2 regions of the Streptomyces sp. NPDC048349 genome follow, and region 2 is predicted to be linked to the other one. Evidence: riboswitches for the same ligand, from Rfam matches in the RefSeq annotation. Region 2 holds a riboswitch; the other holds the start of a gene.
What was found. Region 2 has a riboswitch for glycine ahead of gcvP (aminomethyl-transferring glycine dehydrogenase). Riboswitches for the same ligand answer to the same signal wherever they lie in the genome.
Positions count from the first base shown of each region.

Region 1: linked by a shared signal. The riboswitch ahead of gcvT (glycine cleavage system aminomethyltransferase GcvT) and the one ahead of gcvP (aminomethyl-transferring glycine dehydrogenase) in region 2 are both predicted to bind glycine.

Region 1 is NZ_JBEZLA010000004.1:64,724-75,304, reverse strand. It holds gene glyA (serine hydroxymethyltransferase) at 1-694, opposite strand, end outside; gene gcvH (glycine cleavage system protein GcvH) at 709-1,089, opposite strand; gene gcvT (glycine cleavage system aminomethyltransferase GcvT) at 1,178-2,293, opposite strand; glycine riboswitch at 2,455-2,558, opposite strand; gene AB0D44_RS04315 (AAA family ATPase) at 2,914-3,504, shown strand; gene AB0D44_RS04310 (enhanced serine sensitivity protein SseB) at 3,585-4,328, shown strand; gene AB0D44_RS04305 (enhanced serine sensitivity protein SseB C-terminal domain-containing protein) at 4,383-5,123, shown strand; gene AB0D44_RS04300 (ABC transporter permease) at 5,575-6,570, shown strand; gene AB0D44_RS04295 (ABC transporter substrate-binding protein) at 6,645-8,420, shown strand; gene AB0D44_RS04290 (ABC transporter permease) at 8,573-9,571, shown strand; gene AB0D44_RS04285 (ABC transporter ATP-binding protein) at 9,568-10,581, shown strand, end outside.
Region 2 is NZ_JBEZLA010000048.1:44,609-55,189, forward strand. It holds gene AB0D44_RS24470 (PhzF family phenazine biosynthesis isomerase) at 1-71, shown strand, start outside; gene AB0D44_RS24475 (CPBP family intramembrane glutamic endopeptidase) at 84-905, opposite strand; gene AB0D44_RS24480 (glutamate-cysteine ligase family protein) at 964-2,487, opposite strand; gene AB0D44_RS24485 (hypothetical protein) at 3,012-3,647, shown strand; gene AB0D44_RS24490 (DUF5999 family protein) at 3,920-4,126, shown strand; gene gcvP (aminomethyl-transferring glycine dehydrogenase) at 4,212-7,106, opposite strand; glycine riboswitch at 7,302-7,400, opposite strand; gene AB0D44_RS24500 (PRC-barrel domain-containing protein) at 7,513-7,878, shown strand; gene AB0D44_RS24505 (DNA polymerase IV) at 7,950-9,404, opposite strand; gene AB0D44_RS24510 (MerR family transcriptional regulator) at 9,448-10,086, opposite strand; gene AB0D44_RS24515 (bifunctional nuclease family protein) at 10,276-10,581, opposite strand, start outside.

The DNA.
Region 1 (10,581 bases), on a different contig from region 2:
CGAGGGTCTTGTGCGTGGTGGTGGTGACGACGTGGGCGTGCGGCACCGGGTTCGGGTGCAGACCCGCGGCGACCAGGCCGGCGAAGTGCGCCATGTCGACCATCAGGTACGCGCCGACCTCGTCCGCGATGCGGCGGAACGCGGCGAAGTCCAGCTGGCGCGGGTAGGCGGACCAGCCCGCGACGATCAGCTGCGGCTTGGACTCCTTGGCGAGGCGCTCGACCTCGGCCATGTCGACCTGGCCGGTCTCGTCGACGTGGTACGGCACCACGTTGTAGAGCTTGCCGGAGAAGTTGATCTTCATGCCGTGGGTCAGGTGACCGCCGTGGGCCAGGTTCAGGCCCATGATCGTGTCGCCCGGCTTCAGCAGCGCGAACATCGCGGCGGCGTTGGCCTGCGCACCCGAGTGCGGCTGGACGTTCGCGGCCTCGGCGCCGAAGAGCGCCTTGATGCGGTCGATCGCGATCTGCTCGACCACGTCGACGTGCTCGCAGCCGCCGTAGTAGCGGCGGCCGGGGTAGCCCTCGGCGTACTTGTTGGTCAGGACCGAGCCCTGGGCCTCCATGACGGCGACCGGAGCGAAGTTCTCCGACGCGATCATTTCCAGGGTCGACTGCTGGCGCACGAGCTCGGCGTCGACGGCGGCGGCGACGTCGGGGTCGAGTTCGTGGAGAGGGGTGTTCAGTACGGACATCAGGATCCCCTGGGTCAGTTACCGGCGGTGAGCTTGGCGTACTCGTCGGCGGAGAGCAGGTCGTCCGGCTCCTCCGCGACGCGCACCTTGAACAGCCAGCCGCCCTCGAACGGGTCCGTGTTCACGAGCGCCGGGTTGTCGACGACGTCCTGGTTGGACTCGACGACCTCGCCGGAGACGGGGGAGTACAGGTCGCTGACCGACTTGGTCGACTCCAGTTCGCCGCAGGTCTCGCCCGCGGTCACCGTGTCGCCCACCTCGGGAAGCTGGGCGTAGACGACGTCACCGAGCGCGTTGGCCGCGAACTCCGTGATGCCGACCGTCGCGACGCCGCCCTCGGCGTCCGACAGCCACTCGTGCTCCTTGCTGTAACGCAGCTGCTGGGGGTTGCTCATGACCTGATTCTCCTGGATGCGGGGGAGTGGATACGAACAGCGGTCTTGGGTACTGAGACGGCCGGTACTGCGCAGACGACGTACGGGGCTACTTCTGCCGCTTGTAGAACGGCAGGGCCACGACCTCGTACGGCTCATGGGTACCGCGAATGTCCACGCCGACGCCGGAGGTGCCGGGCGCGGCGTGCGCCGCGTCGACGTACGCCATCGCGATCGGCTTGCCCAGCGTCGGGGACGGGGCGCCCGAGGTGACCTCGCCGATGACCTGGCCGTCGGCCACGACGGCGAAGCCGGCGCGCGGGACGCGGCGGCCCTCGGCGATCAGGCCGACCAGCTTGCGCGGGGGGTTCGTGGCGGCGCGCTCGGCGGCGCCCTCCAGCGCGGCGCGGCCGACGAAGTCCCCCTCCTTCTCGAACTTCACGACCCGCCCCAGCCCCGCGTCGAACGGGGTCAGCGAGGTGGTCAGCTCGTGCCCGTACAGCGGCATGCCCGCCTCCAGGCGCAGGGTGTCGCGGCAGGACAGGCCGGCCGGGACCAGCCCGGCGCCCTCGCCCGCCTTGGTCAGCGCCTGCCACAGCTCCACGGCGTGCTCGGGGGCGACGAACAGCTCGAAGCCGTCCTCGCCGGTGTAGCCCGTACGGGCGATCAGCGCGGGCACCCCGGCCACCGTGCCGGGCAGCCCGGCGTAGTACTTGAGCCCGTCCAGGTCGGCGTCGGTGAGCGAGGCGAGGATGCCGGGGGACTCCGGGCCCTGGACGGCGATCAGCGCGTACGCGTCGCGGTCGTCGCGGACCTCGGTGTCGAAGCCGGCGGCGCGCTCGGTCAGCGCGTCCAGCACGACCTGGGCGTTGGAGGCATTGGCGACGACCATGAACTCGGTCTCGCCGAGGCGGTAGACGATCAGGTCGTCGAGGATCCCGCCGTCCTCCTGGCAGATGTGCGTGTAGCGGGCGCGGCCGACGCCGACGGTGGAGATGTTGCCGACCAGCGCGTAGTCCAGGGCCTTCACGGCCTCCGGGCCGGTCAGGGTGATCTCGCCCATGTGGGACAGGTCGAAGAGGCCGGCCTTGGTGCGCACGGCGTTGTGCTCGTCGCGCTCGCTGCCGTACCGCAGGGGCATGTCCCAGCCCGCGAAGTCGGTCATGGTCGCACCGAGCGAGCGGTGCAGCGCATCGAGGGCGGTCAGACGGGGGGCAGTGCTCATGGGTGTGGCTCCCGAGTCCCAGGGCATGACATGACGAGGAGGGTCCTCCCCATCTGTCATCGGAACCTGAGAGGTTCGCCGAAAGTGCCCCCGTCGCCGGGAACCGTCGGCTTGCACCTTGGGTGGAGCCGTCCGTGGGACGGCTCGCTTTTCAGATCTGCCTCATCCACGCGGTACGGGGCCTGAGAGATTCAAGGGAGGTTCTTGCTCCTTCGGCGCCCGTGCACGGCCTCGCGGCGTGCCGGGACTCTCCCGCGCGGATTCAAGCGGCCGGTATGCAGTTGGTCCAGATGGCGCACATCATTGCACGCCACCGTGGTGATCGGGCGTGCGGCCCCGAAAGTCCGTACGGCTGCCGGGAAGCCGGAACGGAACCGGTGCTGCCGGATTACCGTCTCTTTACACTCAGTGGGCAAGGGTCCTGGTGACCCGATTCGGGGGAGGCGAACACTGTGCGGAGATTCGGAGCGGGGGCGGCCGCGGGGACCGTGGACGGGGGGCCGGTACCGGTGCAGCGCGGGGCCGGCGGCGGCAGCGGCACGGCGTGCGCGGGCACGGGTACGGGCATCGGCGCCGGTACGGACATCGACGCCGACGCTGGCACCGGCGCCGGCAGCGGGATGACCGTCGGCACCGGCGCGGTGCGGGACCTGCGCGGGCCCGGGGCGCGGGGGGCGCGCCGGCTCGGCTTCGCCGGGGGCGACATCGTGGTGGTGTCCGGCCTGCCGGGCGGGGGCAAGAGCACGTTGATCAAGAGGGCGGCCGCGCAGGGCGGCGCGATCGACTCCCAGGACACGCGCGAGCGCTGGGAGCGGCGGATGCCGGCGGGGCTGCCCTACGCGGTGTACCGGCCGCTGGTGCGCGTCGCGCACTACTGGGGGCTGTGGCGGACCCTGCGCTCCGGAGCCTCGGTGGTCGTCCACGACTGCGGAACCCAGGCCTGGGTGCGGGGCCTGCTCGCGGCGGTCGCCCGCCGCCGGGGCCGGGCGCTGCACCTGCTGCTCCTGGACAGCAGCCCGCAGGAGGCGCTGTCCGGCCAGGCGGCGCGGGGGCGCCGGGTCTCGGCGTACGCCTTCGCCCGCCACCGGGGCGCGGTGGCGCGGCTGCTCCGCGAGGCCGAGGCCGGCCGCCCCCCGGCCGGCTGCGCCTCGGTCACGCTCCTGGACCGCCGCTCGGCAGCCGCGACGACCGGGATCGACTTCCACCCCTGACCTCCGGGGCGGAGCCCCGGCAGCGGACCCGCACCGCTAACCTCGGCACGACATCTGCGGAACCAACGGAGGCAAGGGGCATGCAAGGCAACGGCAACGGCGGCTGGCCCGCGAATGAGCTGGAGCAGGTGCTCGGGGCGGCGCTCGGCCAGCCGGATGCCGGAGGCCGGATCCTCGAGGTGCTCGGGCGCAGCCCCGTCTGGGTGCCCCTGCCCGGCGGCGGCGCCCAGGACTCCGCCGGCCTCGACCTGCCCACCATGGACATCGGCGGGGCGGCGTACGTCCCGGTCTACAGTTCCGAGGCCCAGTTCCGCTTCTGCGTCGGCCCCGGCATGGACTTCGCCGTGGCCCCCGCCGTCGAGTTCGCCCGCGGCCTGCCCCCGCAGCTCGGCATCGCGCTCAACCCCGAGGGCGCCGTCGGCGTGCCGCTGCCCCCGCCCGCCGTGGCGGAGCTGTGCCGCACCGGCCGGACCCCGCTGGACGGGCCGTCCACCGGCGGTCGGGTCCGGCTCTACGAGCCGGACTGGCAGGAGGACCCGGTGGACTTCCTGGCCGCCGCCGCCGAGGAGTTCCGGGCCACCGGCGTGGTCGCCGCCGCGCACCGCTGCCTCGCCAGCGTCGAGGGCGGGGAGCCGGAACTGTTCGTCGGTGTCCGCCTGGTGGGATGGGAGCCCGAGATGCGCAGCGCGCCGATGGAGGCCCTCGGCCGGGCCCTGACCCGGGTCCCGCCGCCCTGGCCCGTGCAGTTGATCCTCCTCGACGCCGTGCAGGACCCGGTCACGGACTGGATTCGTGAGCGCGTACGCCCCTTCTACCTCCCGTAGCGCCGCTTAAGCTGGGGTACGCGTGGACGACGGGCGGACGAAGAGGGGTACCGGGTGAGTGCGTCAGGCACGGCCGCGGCCGGGCAGGTCGAGCACATGCTGCGCCAGGTGACTCCGGGGCGCTATGAGAGCTACGAGTCGCTCCTGCATGCCCTCTGCGAGGGCCGGCTGTGGATGCTGCTCTGGCAGGGGCAGCCGGGTTCCCCCGACGCCCAGTACGGCGGCATGGAGGTCGAGAGCCTGGGCTACGCGCCCTGCGTCACCTCCCCCCAGGAGCTGGCCGCCAGCGGCTGGAACCGGGGCTACGAGGTGGTCACCGGGCGGGACATCGCCCGCGCGCTCTACCCGGACCGCTGGGGCCTGTGGCTCAACCCGCACGCCCAGGGCGGCGGGCTCGGCGTCCCGTGGGCCGACCTGCGCCGGATCGCGACCGGCCTGGACCGGATGCCGGCCGGGCCGCTGCGGCTGTCCGAGCCCTCCCTCGAGCTCCCGCAGTTCTACGGCCTGCTGACCCAGCACGCGCACCGCACCCCGGCCGTCCGGTCGCTGCGCCGCGCCTGGGTGCAGCCCGCGCTCGGGTCTCCGTACCTCGCCGTGGGGCTCGACCTGTACGACGCCTCCGCGCCCGCGCTGGAATCCGTACGGGAGATGATGCGCCAGTCGGTCGGCGTGGTCCCCGAGGGCGTCCCGGTGTGCACGGTCGCGCTGGCGGACGAGCACGACCCCGTCGCGATGTGGCTGCGCGCGCAGACCCGGCCCTTCTACGACCGCGAGGGCCAGGCGCCCGCGTACTGAGCCGCTCCGGCCCCCTCGCCGCCCGCAGATCCAGACATCCGCATAACGAGACGACCATCTCGAAGGCCGCACCGGACCCATCGGTGCGGCCTTCGGCATATCCACCGATAGTGCCCAAGATCCAAGTCCGAAAGGGCAGTTGGGCCGGATGTCCGTTCCGCGTCGAAGGGGCGGTGTTTCACCGCTCAACAGAGCGCGCGGTTCGGATAACGGAAGGTGGCGGTGCAGATCACGGTTGCGCATCACATCCCCGGCAGGTCTGGCGGCCGATTGAGAGGCCGTTGAAGACTCCCCCCACCGAAGGCCGGTCAACCAGACAATCGCCAGCCCTTCACGTGCACTTCAGGCGCATTTCGCGCCACTCGCACCATCAAGCGACGCCGAAAGAAACAAGCCGCCACAGCGGCGGGCATGGGCCGGCCACCGTCGGCCGAGAGGGGTCCCCACCACGATGACGGCACCACTGCACGACACCAGCGCGGCCGAGCCCGCAGCCGTGGACGCCCCCGGAATCCCCCAGAAGGCGATCGAGGGACGTTCGCCCTGGAAGATCGCCTGGCTGCGCCTCAAGCGCGACAAGGTCGCCCTGGCCGGCGGTGTCATCGTGCTCCTGCTGATCCTCGTCGCGATCTTCGCGCCGCTGATCGTCAAGGCCTTCGGCCACCCGCCGGAGGAGCTGCACGAGGACCTGCTGGACCCGCTGCTCGGCCTGCCGGCCGGCGACTGGGGCGGTATCAGCGGCGACTTCCTGCTGGGCGTCGAACCGGTCAACGGCCGCGACGTGTTCAGCCGGATCGTCTACGGCGCCCGGATCTCGCTCCTGGTGGCCTTCCTGTCCGCCTTCGTGGCGGTTTCGCTCGGCACCTTCTTCGGCATCATCGCGGGCTACTTCGGCGGCTGGATCGACGCGGCGATCAGCCGCGTGATGGACCTGCTGCTGGCCTTCCCGCAACTGCTCTTCATCATCGCGCTGATCTCCGTCATCCCCAGCAAGCTCTGGGGCTTCGAGGGGTCGGGCCTGCGGATCGCCGTCCTGGTGCTGGTCATCGGCTTCTTCGGATGGCCCTACATCGGCCGCATCGTGCGCGGGCAGACCCTGTCGCTGCGCGAGCGCGAGTACGTGGAAGCCGCGCGCAGCCTCGGCGCGGGCCGCATGTACATCCTCTTCCGCGAACTGCTCCCCAACCTGGTGGCCCCCATCACCGTCTACTCGACGCTGATGATCCCCACCAACGTGCTGACCGAGGCCGCCCTGAGCTTCCTCGGAGTCGGCGTCAAGCCGCCCACGCCGTCCTGGGGAGAAACCCTCTCCACGGCCGTGCGGACCTACGAGGACGATCCGCTCTTCATGATCTTCCCCGGCGTAGCGATCTTCATCACCGTGCTGGCCTTCAACCTCTTCGGCGACGGCGTCCGTGACGCCCTCGACCCGAAGGGCTCCCGCTAGCCATCGCAGGGCACACCAGGAACCGGCTCCGAGCCGTACGTACACCGTAACTACAACGGAGGGTTGCGAGCATCGTGACTACCCATCGCACGTCGAAGCGCAGGCTTGCCGCTGGCACAGCCGTCGTGCTCGCGGTCATGCTGACCGCGACCGCCTGTGGCGGAGACGACAAGAAGGAAGACAAGGCGGCGTCCGCCGGCGGCTTCAACGCCGGCATCGGCAAGATCGCCAACGCGTCGGACAAGAAGGGCGGCGAGCTCAAGTTCGTCGGTACCCAGGAAGCCGACTCGTGGGACCCGCAGCGCGGTTACTACGGCTTCATGTGGGACTTCTCCCGCTACTACACCCGTCAGCTGGTCAGCTACAAGCCGGCCCCGGGCGAGCAGAGCACCGAGCTCGTCCCCGACCTCGCCACCGCCAAGGCCGAGATCAGCGACGGCGGCAAGACCTACAAGTACACCCTCAAGGACAACGTGACCTGGGAGGACGGCACGCCCGTCACCGCCCAGGACATCAAGTACGGCATCGAGCGCACCTGGGCCCAGGACGTCATCTCCGGCGGCCCGGTCTACCTGATGCAGGTCCTCGACCCGAAGACCGAGTACCCGGGCCCGTACAAGGACACCGCTCCGGACAAGCTCGGCCTCAAGGCGATCGAGACCCCGGACGCCAAGACCATCATCTTCAAGCTCCCGGCGCCCAACGGTGACTTCGAGCAGATGCTGGCCATGCCGGCGGCGAGCCCGGTCAAGCAGGAGAAGGACACCGCGGCCAAGTACGGCCTGAAGCCCTTCTCGAGCGGCCCGTACAAGATCGACTCGTACGAGCCCAACAAGAGCATGAAGCTCTCGCGCAACGAGAACTGGAAGCCCGAGTCGGACAGCATCCGCAAGGCGCTCCCGGACTCCATCTCGGTCACGTTCATGGCGAACGCGGACGACATGGACAAGCGTCTGATGAACGGCGAGTTCGACCTGGACATCAACGCGACCGGCATCGGCCAGGCGGCCCGCGCCACCGCGCTGAAGGACCACAAGGACAACCTGGACAACGGCCAGACCGGCTTCATCCGCTACGCCGTCATGCCGCAGACCGTCGCGCCGTTCGACAACATCGAGTGCCGCAAGGCCGTCATCTACGCGGCCGACAAGAAGTCCCTGCAGACCGCCCGCGGCGGCCCGCAGGCCGGTGGCGACATCGCCCCCAACATGCTCCCGCTGGGCATCAAGGGCTCCGACGGCAAGTACGACCCGTACGAGGTCCTGAAGAACGACGGCAAGCCGAACCTCGAGAAGGCCAAGGAAGCCCTCAAGGCCTGCGGCAAGGAGTCCGGCTTCAAGACCACCATCGCGGTCCGCAACAACAAGCCGGTCGAGGTCGCCACGGCCGTCTCCCTGCAGAACGCCCTGAAGCAGGTCGGCATCGAGGCCGACGTCGACCAGTTCGACGGCGCCCAGACCTCCGGCATCATCGGTTCGCCGAAGGTCGTCAAGGAGAAGGGCTACGGCATCATCATCATGGGCTGGGGCGCCGACTTCCCGACCGGGCAGGGCTTCTCCCAGCCGCTGGTCGACGGCCGCTTCATCCTGCAGAGCGGCAACAACAACTTCTCCGAGCTGAACGACCCGGCGATCAACAAGCTGTTCGACGACGCCATCGCGGAGACCGACCCGAACAAGGCCGGCGAGATCTACAAGGCGATGAACCAGAAGGTCTCCGAGGCCGCGGTCTACCTGCCCTTCGTCTACGACAAGACGATCACCTGGCGCAGCAGCCGCCTGACGAACGCGTACACCTCCGACGCCTACAACGGCCGGTACGACTACGCGTCGCTCGGTGTCATGAAGTAACGGTTCGTCCGTCCGGCAGTAGCCAGGCAGTCCCAGTTCCAGTGTTCCAGTGCCACACCCGCTAGGCACGAAGGGCAGGTGATGGCCGCGGTTTCGGCTTGGGGGCGCTCTCCAGAAGGGGGCGCCCCCGGGCCGCAGCCAGGCCGAGCGCAGTGCTTGCATATCTCATCCGACGGATCTTCGCCGTCATCGTCATGCTGTTGGTCATCTCGCTGGTGACCTTCGGAATCTTCTTCCTCTTCCCGAAGCTGATCGGGACGGATCCGGCGCTGTACTTCGTCGGGAAGCAGTCCGACCCCGCCGCCATCGAGGGCATCCGGCAGAAGATGGGTCTCGACGACCCGATCCTCGTCCAGTTCGGCAAGTTCGTCGTCGGGCTGGTGGCGGGTCGTACGTACGCCAACGGCTCCGACGTCACGCAATGCGCCGCGCCCTGCTTCGGCTACTCCTTCAAGACCGAGCAGGAGGTGTGGCCGCTGCTGCTGGACTGGCTGCCGGTCACCCTGTCGCTCGCCGCCGGCGCCGTCGTGCTCTGGGTCATCGGCGGTGTCGCCACCGGCGTCGTCTCCGCCCTCAAGCGCGGTACGGTCCTCGACCGTTCGGCCATGGGCGTCGCCCTCGCCGGCGTCTCCCTCCCCATCTACTTCACGGGCATGCTCTTCATCGCCTTCTTCTCCGACCAGCTCGGCTGGTTCGGACGTCCCGAGGCGACGTTCGCGGACGACCCGGGCAAGTGGTTCAACGGCATGATCCTGCCGTGGGTCTCGCTCGCCTTCCTCTACGCGGCGATGTACGCGCGGCTCACCCGCGCGACCATGCTCGAAGTCCTCAACGAGGACTACATCCGCACCGCCCGCGCCAAGGGCCTGACGGAGCCCGTCGTCATCGGCAAGCACGCCATGCGCTCCACGATGACACCGATCCTGACCGTCCTCGGCCTGGACCTCGGCGCCCTGATGGGCGGCGCGGTGCTGACCGAGTCCACCTTCTCGCTGCACGGCCTCGGCTACAGCGCGGTCCGCGCCATCAGCGACCACGACCTGCCGGTCATCCTGGGCATCACCCTGATCTCCGCGTTCTTCGTCGTCGCCGCGAACCTCATCGTTGACCTGCTGTACGCGGTGATCGACCCCCGAGTGAGGCTGTCATGACCGATCTCACCAAGACCGGAGCTCTCAACGAGCCCGTCGACGGCACGCGGCCCTCCACCGCCTTCCTCGAGGTCCGCGACCTCAAGGTGCACTTCCCGACCGAGGACGGACTGGTCAAGTCGGTCGACGGACTCTCCTTCACCCTGGAGAAGGGCAAGACCCTCGGCATCGTGGGCGAGTCCGGCTCCGGCAAGTCGGTCACCTCGCTCGGCATCATGGGCCTGCACCGCGTGGGCCAGTACGGCCGCCAGCGGGCGCAGATCTCCGGCGAGATCTGGCTCAATGGCAAGGAGCTGCTCTCCGCCGACGAGGACGAGGTGCGCAGGCTGCGCGGCCGGGAGATCGCGATGATCTTCCAGGACCCGCTGTCCGCGATGCACCCGTACTTCACCATCGGCAAGCAGATCGCCGAGGCCTACCGGGTCCACCACAAGGTCGACAAGAAGGTCGCGCGCACGCGGGCCGTCGAGCTGCTGGACCGCGTGGGCATCCCCGAGCCGCACAAGCGGGTCGACAGCTACCCGCACGAGTTCTCCGGCGGCATGCGCCAGCGCGCCATGATCGCGATGGCGCTGGTGAACAACCCCGAGCTGCTCATCGCGGACGAGCCGACGACCGCCCTGGACGTCACCGTCCAGGCGCAGATCCTCGACCTCATCCGGGACCTCCAGCAGGAGTTCGGTTCGGCGGTCATCATGATCACGCACGACCTGGGCGTGGTCGCTGAGATGGCCGACGAACTCCTCGTGATGTACGGCGGCCGGTGCGTCGAGCGGGGCACGGCGGAGAAGGTCTTCTACGAGCCCCGGCACCCGTACACCTGGGGCCTGCTGGGCTCGATGCCGCGCATCGACCGGGAGCAGACCGAGCGCCTGATCCCCGTCAAGGGATCGCCGCCCAGCCTGATCAACATCCCGAGCGGCTGTGCCTTCAACCCGCGCTGCCCGTACGCCGACGTACCCAAGGGCAACGTGACCCGCACGGTGCGGCCGGAGCTGGTCGAGGAAGAC
Region 2 (10,581 bases):
CGGGCGCGCGCACCCTGCTGACGGGCCACGCGGTGACCGTCCTGGACGGGGAGCTGCTCACCGCCCCCTGACGCGGCGGCCCCTCACGGCGTCGGCAGCCAGCCCACCTTGCCCGCGAGCAGCGCGTACCCGCCGAAGGCCACGATGTCGAGCAGTGCGTGCGCGACGACGAGGGGGCCCACCCGGCCCCAGCGGCGGTAGGCCAGGACGAAGACGACGCCCATCACCACGTTGCCGATGAAGCCGCCGATCCCCTGGTAGAGGTGGTAAGAGCCGCGCAGCAGCGAGCTGGCCAGCAGCGCGGCCGTCGGCGACCAGCCGAGCCCGTCCAGCCGCCGCAGCAGGTAGGCCAGCACGATGACCTCCTCCACCACGGAGTTCTGCACCGCGGAGAGGATCAGTACGGGGAACTTCCACCACACGTCGGGCAGGGCCTCCGGCACCACCGTGAGGTTGAAGCCGGTGGCCCGGGCCCCCAGGTAGAACAGCAGCCCGGCGCTCCCGATCCCGGCCGCGACGAGCGCGCCCCGCCCCAGGTCCCCCGCCGGCCTGGTGCGGTCGAAGCCGAGCACCCGCAGCCCCGGCGCACCCTCGCGGGTCAGCAGGTGCGCCACCAGCAGGACGGGGACCAGCGCGGTCGCGATGCCGAACAGCTGCCAGGCCAGGTCCAGCCAGGGCCGGCCGGGGGCGTAGGAGCCGTTGAGCGTGGCGGCCTGGTCCGCCAGCCCGCCCGGCTTGGTGAGCGAGCCGAGGAAGCTGATGAGCGCCGAGACCCCGCTCGCGCCCAGCGACAACGCCAGTACGAGCAGGGTCTCGATGCGCAGGACACGCCGCGGCCCGTCCGTATCCAGCTCCACGACCACCGGCTCCGGCTCCGCCCGCACGCCCGACTCCCGTCCTGCCATTTCGTTGCGACCACCCCATACTGCCTCCTCGGCGGGCGGGCCGAGCGGCACGGGGGGCTCAGGCTCCGGCCGGCACCTCCCCCTCACCCAGCCCCACGGGCCAGGTGTGCACGGGATCCCCCTTGTGCATCAGCTCGCTGTAGCGCCGCGTGGTCGCCGCCAGGGCAGCGTCGCGGTCCAGCCCGGAGGCGAGCGCCCGGTGATAGGTGTCCACCTGCCAGGTCGCGCCGTTCACGCGCCGCCGGCAGCGCTCCTCGATGATGCCGAGGTAGCGGTCCCGGTCCGCGGGCTCGATCCCCCAGGCGTCCAGGCCGGCCGCCGCCATCGGCAGCAGCTCGTCCAGGACCAGCCGGACGGCGGGCACGCCGGCCAGTCCCCCGGCCCGGCCCCGGCGCGGCCAGCGCAGCCGCGCGTCGATCCCGTACCGGCAGGCCGCGTCGAAGTTGGCCTCCGCCTCGGCGAAGGGCAGCCGGGTCCACACCGGGCGCGGCTCGTCGGCGAGGGTGCGTACGAGCCCGTAGTAGAAGGCGGCGTTGGCGACGACGTCGGCCACCGTGGGCCCGGCGGGCAGCACCCGGTTCTCCACCCGCAGGTGCGGGACCCCGTCGGCCACCCCGTACACGGGCCGGTTCCACCGGTAGACGGTGCCGTTGTGCAGGACCAGCTCCTGGAGCCCGGGCACCCCGCCCTCGGCGAGGACCCGCAGCGGCTCCTCCTCGTCGCAGATCGGCAGCAGGGCGGGGAAGTAGCGGACGTTCTCCGCGAACAGCTCGTACGCCGAGTCCACCCAGCGCTCCCCGAACCAGGTGCGCGGCCGCACCCCCTGCGCCTGGAGTTCGGGCGGCCGGGTGTCGGTGGCCTGGGTGAACAGCGGCGGCCGGGACTCCCGCCACAGCTCGCGCCCGAACAGGAACGGCGAGTTCGCACCGACGGCTATCTGTGCGGCGACCACCGCCTGGGCCGCGTTCCACACGTCCGCGAACCGCGCCGGGGTCACCTGGAGGTGCAGTTGCACGGAGGTGCAGGCGGCCTCCGGGACGATCGACCCGGTGTTCCACACCAGCCGTTCGACGCCGTCGATGTCGAGCGTGAAGTCCTCGCCGCGCATCATGAGGATCTGCTCGTTGAGCAGCGAGTAGCGGTCGACCGCCGAGAGGTTGGCGGTGACCAGGTCCTCGCGGGTGATCGTCGGGAGGATGCCGATCATCACCACCCCGGCGTCCATCTCCGTGGCCTGCCGGTGGGCATAGCCGAGACCCGCGCTGAGTTCCTCCGCGAGCTGGTCGAATACGCGTCCGCCGAGACGGTGCGGAAGGACGTTCACCTCCAGGTTGAACATTCCGAGTTCGGTTTGGAAATCGGGGCTCGCTATCCGCTCCAGCACCTGGGCATTCACCATTCTCGGCAAACCGTCGGCGCCCGCGAGATTCAGTTCGATCTCCAGTCCCATCATGTTCTTGGGACGATCGAACCTCTTCTCCGCCAGAAGTCGCTCCAGTCCCTCCAGGCACTCGTGAAGCTTCCTTCGATACCGCTGCCGATCGGACAGGTCGAATCCGCCTGCCACGACCTTCTCCCCCATCGAAGCGTCCCTCCCTCGAGTGGGCCTGGCCGGGTGCACCCAGGCGCGCATGTACGGTCGATGATGCCCCGGCGGCGTGATCCATAACGCGGCGGGGGGTGTGCGTGGCGAGGAGCGCGCGCCGGTTTGGCCGACGGGCGTTTTGGCACATTCATCTGGCAAGTCGTTTCGTGCACATTCTTGTGGCACCCCGCAGCCAGAGCCGGGAAACGTCGACTGGAACCGTCCGGATAACCGACGCTTTCCAGCCGAGCCCCTTTCCGGTAACCTCCGAGGTCAGCACGGCATGTTCGCGCCTATCCGGCATGAATGCCATGTCAGCGGGACCGGTAAGCGCCTTGCCGGCAATAGGCGGGACAGCTAGCCGAAACACTGCGTGAACACATGTCGTATAAACTCCGCAAACGAGGCAGAGAGTTGGCGCGCGGCCATTGCCCCTCAGCCCCCCTCTGGCCCCAGAATGCGACAGCTCCGTCCGCACCTGCCCCCGATCCACAGGTCTCCCAAGTGAGAGGCGACCCACCATGCCGCTGCATGTCCCCCCGGCCCCCGCGCCCGCCCTGCGCAGCGTCCTCGCGGCTCTCGGTTCCCCCACCGCCGTCCACGAGGCACATACCCCCGCCCTGCGCGCGCTCCAGGGGCCGGTGACCGCCGAACTCCCCCTTCCGGTCCACGTCCTCGACCGGTTGAACATCTCGGACCGGGCGTCCGGCGGCAGGCCGCCCCGTACCCGCCTCACCGCCTGGCGGTTCCTCATCCGCAGCGGGGACCGCTACGTCGCGGCCGCCGACACCCGTCTCACCCCGGACGGCTGGGCCTTCTCCCACTTCTTCGAGGGCCCCTACGTGGCGGCCACCGAACGCGCCCTGCGCCAGGCCGAGTCGCTGGGGACGGCGTACCAGCCGCGGCTGCTGTCCGTACCCGAGCTGTACATGCTGACCCTGTGGCTGCACGGGGCGGTGGGCGCCGACGCCTCCGCCGGCCTGCCCGCGGGCGAGGACCTGCTGGTCCCGCTGGCCCCGGCCCCGCCCGGCATCGCGGCGTACCGGCCGCATCCGGTCTCCGAGCTGCTGCCCGTCATGACCCACCGGCTGACCCCCGCGGCGGCGCCGGCCCCGTCCACACCGGCCCCGCCCACGCTGGCCGCACCGGCCGCCTGACCGGGCCTTGGCCCGAGTGACCCATTCGGCCTAGTCCGCTCGGGCCACCGGTGAACCATCCAAAATGACAGGGGAGTTGGCCTGAACCGCCCGCACGAGTGATGCGTCATCACTCTATGAGGACAGCTGCCGGGAAATACCTGCGAAGCGGCTGTCATGGGGGAAGACTGAGGACAAGCTCCCCGCGGGTGCGGGGATGACCCAGGGGGACGGCCATGAACGACGCATCGTGCCGTAGCACGCAGACCACACCGCAGCGAAAGAACGCATCCATGTGCCAGCACCAGCCAGCCTGCCCGTCAGCCGAATCCGCCGACCGGGAGGCCGCGCTCCCGGTGGCCAACCACCCGGAACAGGGCTGGAGCCTGCTGTGCAACGGCGTCCTGCTCTTCGAGGACACCGGTGAGCTGCTGCCGGACGGCCAGATCATCGCCCCGCACCGGCCGCTCGCGGCCGCCCAGGTGATGAAGGCCGCCTAGACGGCAGCGGCGACCGGCCGCGGCGGCGCGGCGACGACGAAGGGGCCGGTCCGGGAGGATTCCCGGGCCGGCCCCTTGTTCATGCTCAGTTGTCGTACTCGTCCAGCGGCGGGCAGGAGCAGACCAGGTTCCGGTCGCCGAACGCACCGTCGATGCGGCGCACCGGCGGCCAGTACTTCTCCGCAGCCGTGACCCCGCCCGGGAAGACGGCCTCGTCACGCGTGTACGGGTGGTTCCACTCGCCGCCCAGCGCCGCCGCGGTGTGCGGGGAGTTGGCCAGCGGGTTGTCGTCCACCGGCCACTCGCCGGCCGCGACCTTCTCGATCTCGCCGCGGATGGCGATCATCGCGTCGCAGAAGCGGTCGATCTCGACGAGGTCCTCGGACTCGGTCGGCTCGATCATCAGCGTGCCGGCCACCGGGAAGGACATGGTCGGCGCGTGGAAGCCGTAGTCGATCAGGCGCTTGGCGATGTCGTCCACGCTCACGCCCGTCGCCTTCGACAGCGGACGCAGGTCGATGATGCACTCGTGCGCGACCAGGTTGCCCGGGCCCGTGTAGAGCACGGGGTAGTGCGGCTCCAGGCGCTTGGCGATGTAGTTCGCGCCGAGCACCGCGACCTGGGTGGCGCGCTTGAGGCCCTCGCCGCCCATGAGGCGCACGTACGACCAGGAGATCGGCAGGATGCCGGCCGAACCCCACGGGGCGGCCGAGATCGGGCCGACGCCCGTCTCCGGGCCGGCCGTCGGCTGCAGCGGGTGGTTCGGCAGGTACGGGGCCAGGTGCGCCCGGACACCGACCGGGCCGACGCCCGGACCACCGCCTCCGTGCGGGATGCAGAAGGTCTTGTGCAGGTTCAGGTGCGAGACGTCGCCGCCGAAGTGACCGGGCTTCGCCAGGCCCACCAGGGCGTTGAGGTTGGCGCCGTCCACGTAGACCTGGCCGCCGGCCTCGTGCACCTGGGCGCAGATGTCGGCGACGTGCTCCTCGAACACACCGTGCGTCGAGGGGTAGGTGATCATCAGCACCGAGAGCTCGTCGCGGTACTGCTCGATCTTGGCGCGCAGGTCGTCCGCGTCCACCTCGCCGTCGTCGGCGGTCTTGACGACGACGACCTTCATGCCGGCCATCACGGCGCTGGCGGCGTTGGTGCCGTGCGCGGAGGACGGGATGAGGCAGACGGTGCGCTGCTCGTCGCCGTTGGCCCGGTGGTAGGCGCGCACGGCCAGCAGGCCGGCGAGCTCACCCTGGGAGCCGGCGTTCGGCTGGATGGAGACCTTGTCGTAGCCGGTGACCTCGCAGAGACGTTCCTCCAGCTCGTTGATGAGCGTGAGGTACCCCTCGGCCTGCTCGACCGGGGCGAACGGGTGCAGCTGGCCGAACTCGGGCCAGGTCACCGGCTCCATCTCGGTGGTCGCGTTGAGCTTCATGGTGCAGGAGCCCAGCGGGATCATGCCGCGGTCCAGCGCGTAGTCCTTGTCCGAGAGCTTGCGCAGGTAGCGCAGCATCGCGGTCTCGGAACGGTGCTGGTGGAAGACCGGGTGCGTCAGGTAGTCGTCCGAGCGCAGCAGGCCCTCGGGCAGGGTGTCGACCGTGGTCTCGTCGAGCGCCTCGATGTCCGCGGCGGAGCCGGGGACGCCGAAGGCGGCCCAGACGGCCTCGATGTCGGCGCGCAGCGTGGTCTCGTCGCAGGCGACGGAGACGTGGTCCGCGTCGGCCTGGTAGAGGTTGACCCCGCCGCGGCGGGCGGCGGCGACGACCTCGGCCGCGCGGCCCGGGACCCGGGCCGTGATCGTGTCGAAGTAGGCGCCGTGCACGATCTCGACCCCGCCGGCCTGCAGGCCCGCGGCGAGCAGGGTGGCGTAGCGGTGGGTGCGGCGGGCGATCGTCCGCAGGCCGTCCGGGCCGTGGTAGACGGCGTACATGGCGGCCATGACGGCCAGCAGCACCTGCGCGGTGCAGATGTTGCTGGTGGCCTTCTCGCGGCGGATGTGCTGCTCGCGGGTCTGCAGGGCCAGGCGGTACGCCTTGTTGCCGTCCGCGTCCACGGAGACGCCGACGAGACGGCCCGGCAGCGAGCGCGCGTGCTTGGCCTGGACGGCCATGTAACCGGCATGCGGTCCGCCGAAGCCCATCGGGACACCGAAGCGCTGCGTGGTGCCGACGGCGATGTCGGCGCCCAGCTCGCCCGGGGAGGTCAGCAGCGTCAGCGCGAGCAGGTCGGCCGAGACGGTGACGATGGCACCGAGCTCGTGCGCCTGGTCGATCAGCGGCTTGATCTCCCGTACGGCACCGGAGGCGCCGGGGTACTGGACCAGCACGCCGAAGACGCCGCGCTCGGCGATCTCGGCCGGGATGCCGTCCGAGAGGTCCGCGACGACGACCTCGACACCCGTGGGCTCGGCGCGGGTCTCGATCACGGCGATGGTCTGCGGCAGCGCGTCCGCGTCGATCAGGAAGACGCCGCCCTTGACCTTGCCCACCCGGCGGGCGAGCGACATGGCCTCGGCGGCCGCGGTGCCCTCGTCGAGCAGCGAGGCGCCGGAGGTCGGCAGGCCGGTGAGGTCGGCGACGACGGTCTGGAAGTTCAGCAGCGCCTCGAGGCGGCCCTGGGAGATTTCGGGCTGGTACGGGGTGTAGGCCGTGTACCAGGCCGGGTTCTCCATCACGTTGCGCAGGATCACCGGCGGCGTGAAGGTGCCGTAGTAGCCGAGGCCGATCATCGAGGAGAGGACCTGGTTGCGGTCGGCGAGCGAACGCAGCTCGGCCAGCACCTCGGCCTCGGTCCGCGCCTCGGGCAGGTCGAGCGCTGCGGCGGTCTTGATGACATCCGGCACCGCGGCGGCGGTCAGTTCGTCCAGGGAGCCGTAGCCCACGTGGGCGAGCATCTTCGCCTGCGCCTCGGCATCCGGGCCGATGTGGCGCTGCTCGAAGGGGATGCCTCGCTCCAGCTGGGAGAGCGGAATGCGGTTGGCGGTCATGTACGGAGGCCTCCTGGTCGTATGACCTGCGAGGGGCACCACGGCGCGGGCACCCGGACGGCCTCCCCCTCTGTCATCTCAACCTGAGAGTTTCACCGGGAGTCGCGGGAGAACCCGAGAGCCCGGCTTTCACCGTCGGTGAGGAGGGGAACCGGCACTGCGCGCCCGGTACCCGCCCCTGCTTTCCAGAGTGGCCTCGTCCGTGCGGTACGTATGCCTGAGAGATTCCGGGGAGGATTTGCTCCTTCGGCGCCTCCGTCGCGTTCGCTCGGAGGACTCTCCCGCACAGGGTCGACAGCCATCACCCAGCCTACCAGCGAGGATCTGGACCCTCCCCGAGTGGCCTCCTTTCCCGATATGCCCTTCTGTAGTCATTACGGAGGAGTTGCGACCATTTGGAGGGACCGTGCAGACCGACATCGATCCGCGCAGCCTGATCGGCCGCAAGGCGTTCGACCGCAATGGCACCAAGATCGGCACGATCGACGAGGTCTACCTCGACGATGCCACCGGAGTTCCGGAATGGGCGGCGGTCCGGACCGGCCTCTTCAGCCGGGACGCCTTCGTCCCCCTGGAGCCGAGCGAGGTGGTCGGCGACACCCTGCGGGTGCCCTTCGACCGTTCCCTGATCAAGGACGCCCCCGATTTCGGCGTCGGCCGCCATCTCTCCCCCGAACAGGAGCTGCAGCTCTACCACCACTACGGCCTGGACGTGACCCTGCCCAGCGACTTCCAACGCGACTTCGGCCGCCTGGCGGGCGAGGAGGGCTAGCGGGCACGGGAGCCCGGGAGATCGTAAGGCGAGGACACCAGGGGAGACCGGGAGACGGAGAGCTCAGGAGCTCAGGAGCTCAGGAGGCCGCCGGCAGGCGGCTCCTCCCCCACCAGCGGCAGCGGATCGGACGGCTCCAGCTCGGGGTCGTCCACCCGGAAGGTCCGCACCCGGCCGGGCTGCGATCCGGGCTGCTCGAACCGTACGGTCACCCGCCCGACCCCGCTGCCCTGCACCCATCCGGGCCCGTACACGGCGTGCCGTACGTCGCTCCCGGCCCCCCAGCTCCGCTCGGGAGCGGCCTCGGGCCCCCCGGGCCCCCCGGAAGGCTCCGCACCCTCCACGCCCTCCACAGGCCCCGCGACGGCCCCACCGGCCCCGCCCGCCGCCCCGGTCTCGGCAGCCCCCTCAGGCCCGGCGGACTCCCCCGCCCCGCCGTGCGCCGGGTCGGCGGTGAGCGACTGCGCGAACAGGTCCTCCTGCGTGTAGTCCGCCAGCCCGGTCACCCCCACGCCCAGCAGCCGCACGCCGCCCGTGGTGTCCACGCCCTCCAGCAGCCGCGCCGCGGCCTCGCGCACCACGGAGGAATCGTCGGTGGGCCCGCGCAGCGTCTCGGAACGCGTCAGCGTCGAGAAGTCGTACCGGCGCACCTTCAGCACGATCGTGCGCCCCGAGTGCCCCGACCCCCGCAGCCGCTGCACGCACCGGTCCGCCAGCCGCTGCACCTCGGTCCTGATCCGCACCCGGTCGTGCAGGTCCACGTCGAAGGTGTCCTCCACCGACACCGACTTCGCGTCCCGCTCCGCGACCACCGGCCGCTCGTCGATCCCCAGCGCCATCCGGTACAGACCCACCCCGTGCGAGCGCCCGAGCATCCGCACCAGCTCGTCCTCCCCGGCCTCCGCCAGGTCCCCCACGGTGGTGATCCCGGCGCGCCGCAGGTGCTCTCCGGTGGCCGGCCCCACCCCGGGCAGGGTGCGGACCGACATCGGCGCAAGGAGCTCGCGCTCGGTCCCCGGCTCGATCAGCAGCAGCCCCGCCGGCTTGGCCTCCTCGGACGCCACCTTGGCCAGCATCTTCGACCCGGCCAGCCCCACCGACCCGCTGAGCCCCGTCGCGGCCCTGATGTCCGCCCGCAGCCGCTCCCCGGCGGCCCGGGCGGCCGACGAGTCGAAGGCCACCCCGCCCGCCTCCAGGTCCACGAAGGCCTCGTCCAGACTGAGCGGCTCCACCAACGGCGACAGCTCCCGCAGCAGGGCCATCACCACATCGCTGACCTGCCGGTAGAGCGTGAAGCGGGGGATCAGGTAGGCGCCGTTGGGGCAGAGCCGGCGCGCCTGGGCCATCGGCATCGCCGAATGCACCCCGAAGCGCCTGGCCTCGTACGAGGCGGTGGCGACGACCCCGCGCGGTCCGAGGCCGCCCACGATGACGGCCTTGCCCCGCAGGCTCGGCTTCGACGCCTGCTCCACGGACGCGTAGAAGGCATCCATGTCCAGATGCAGAATGGTCGGCGCGGCTCTCACATGCCCGATGCTGCCCTACGGGACTGACAGGGCCGCGGCCCGGTCAGCCGGCCCGGTTGCGCCGGGCTGCCAGCTCGTCCGCGGGATTGTGCCCGACCAGCGTCTCGCCGGTGTCCACGCGCTCCCCGTGCAGCTGCGACAGCGCGCTCTCCACGTCGCGCCAGACCACGCCCACGGCGATGCCGAAGACACCCTGCCCGCCCTGGAGCAGGCTCACGACCTGGTCGGGCGACGTGCACTCGTACACGGTGGCGCCGTCGCTCATCAGCGTCATCCGCTCGAGGTCCGAGAAGCCCCGGTCACGCAGGTGCTGTACGGCCGTACGGATGTTCTGCAGCGCCACCCCGGTGTCCAGGAAGCGCTTGACGATCTTGAGGACCACGACGTCGCGGAAGCTGTAGAGCCGCTGCGTCCCCGAACCGTAGGCGGGGCGCACGCTCGGCTCCACCAACCCCGTCCGCGCCCAGTAGTCGAGCTGCCGGTAGGTGATGCCGGCCGCGGCACACGCCGTCGGCCCGCGGTAGCCGACCTGCTCGGGCGCCGGGTCTGCGCCCACCGGTCCGACCGGCGCCGACTCCGGCTGACGGCGCGCGGAACCGGCCGCACTGCCGTGCAGCGGGTACGGTCCACCGTCACTCCGTGCGGGGATGCCCCCGGTCGTACCGTCGCCCGTGATCCTCACGCCGACCCTCCGTCCTTGACCTGCCACCTTGAAGGTAGGCAGTCACCAGGGGTGCGTCAACGATCGCCACACTCGGCACGCCGAGTGATAATCACCCTGAGAGTGGTTTCCCGTATCCCTTTGCGGGGAAAGGCTACTCGAATGGGCTGACAGTCCCCGTGGGACGACGCGGCCGAAGCGGCCGTCGACTCACTGCGGGCCGGTGCCGAAGTCCTCGGGCGAGATCTGGTCGAGGAACTCGCGGAACTTCTCCACCTCGTCCTCCTGCTCGTCCGGTATCGCGATCCCGGCGTCGTCGAGCACCCCGTCACTGCCGTAGATCGGCGTACCGGTGCGCAGGGCCAGTGCTATGGCGTCGGAAGGCCGCGCGCTCACCTCGACCCCGCTGGCGAAGACGAGCTCCGCGTAGAAGACGCCTTCCCGCAGATCCGTGATCCGTACCTCGGTGAGCTCCTCGCCGACCGCCTCGAGCACGTCCTTGAACAGGTCGTGCGT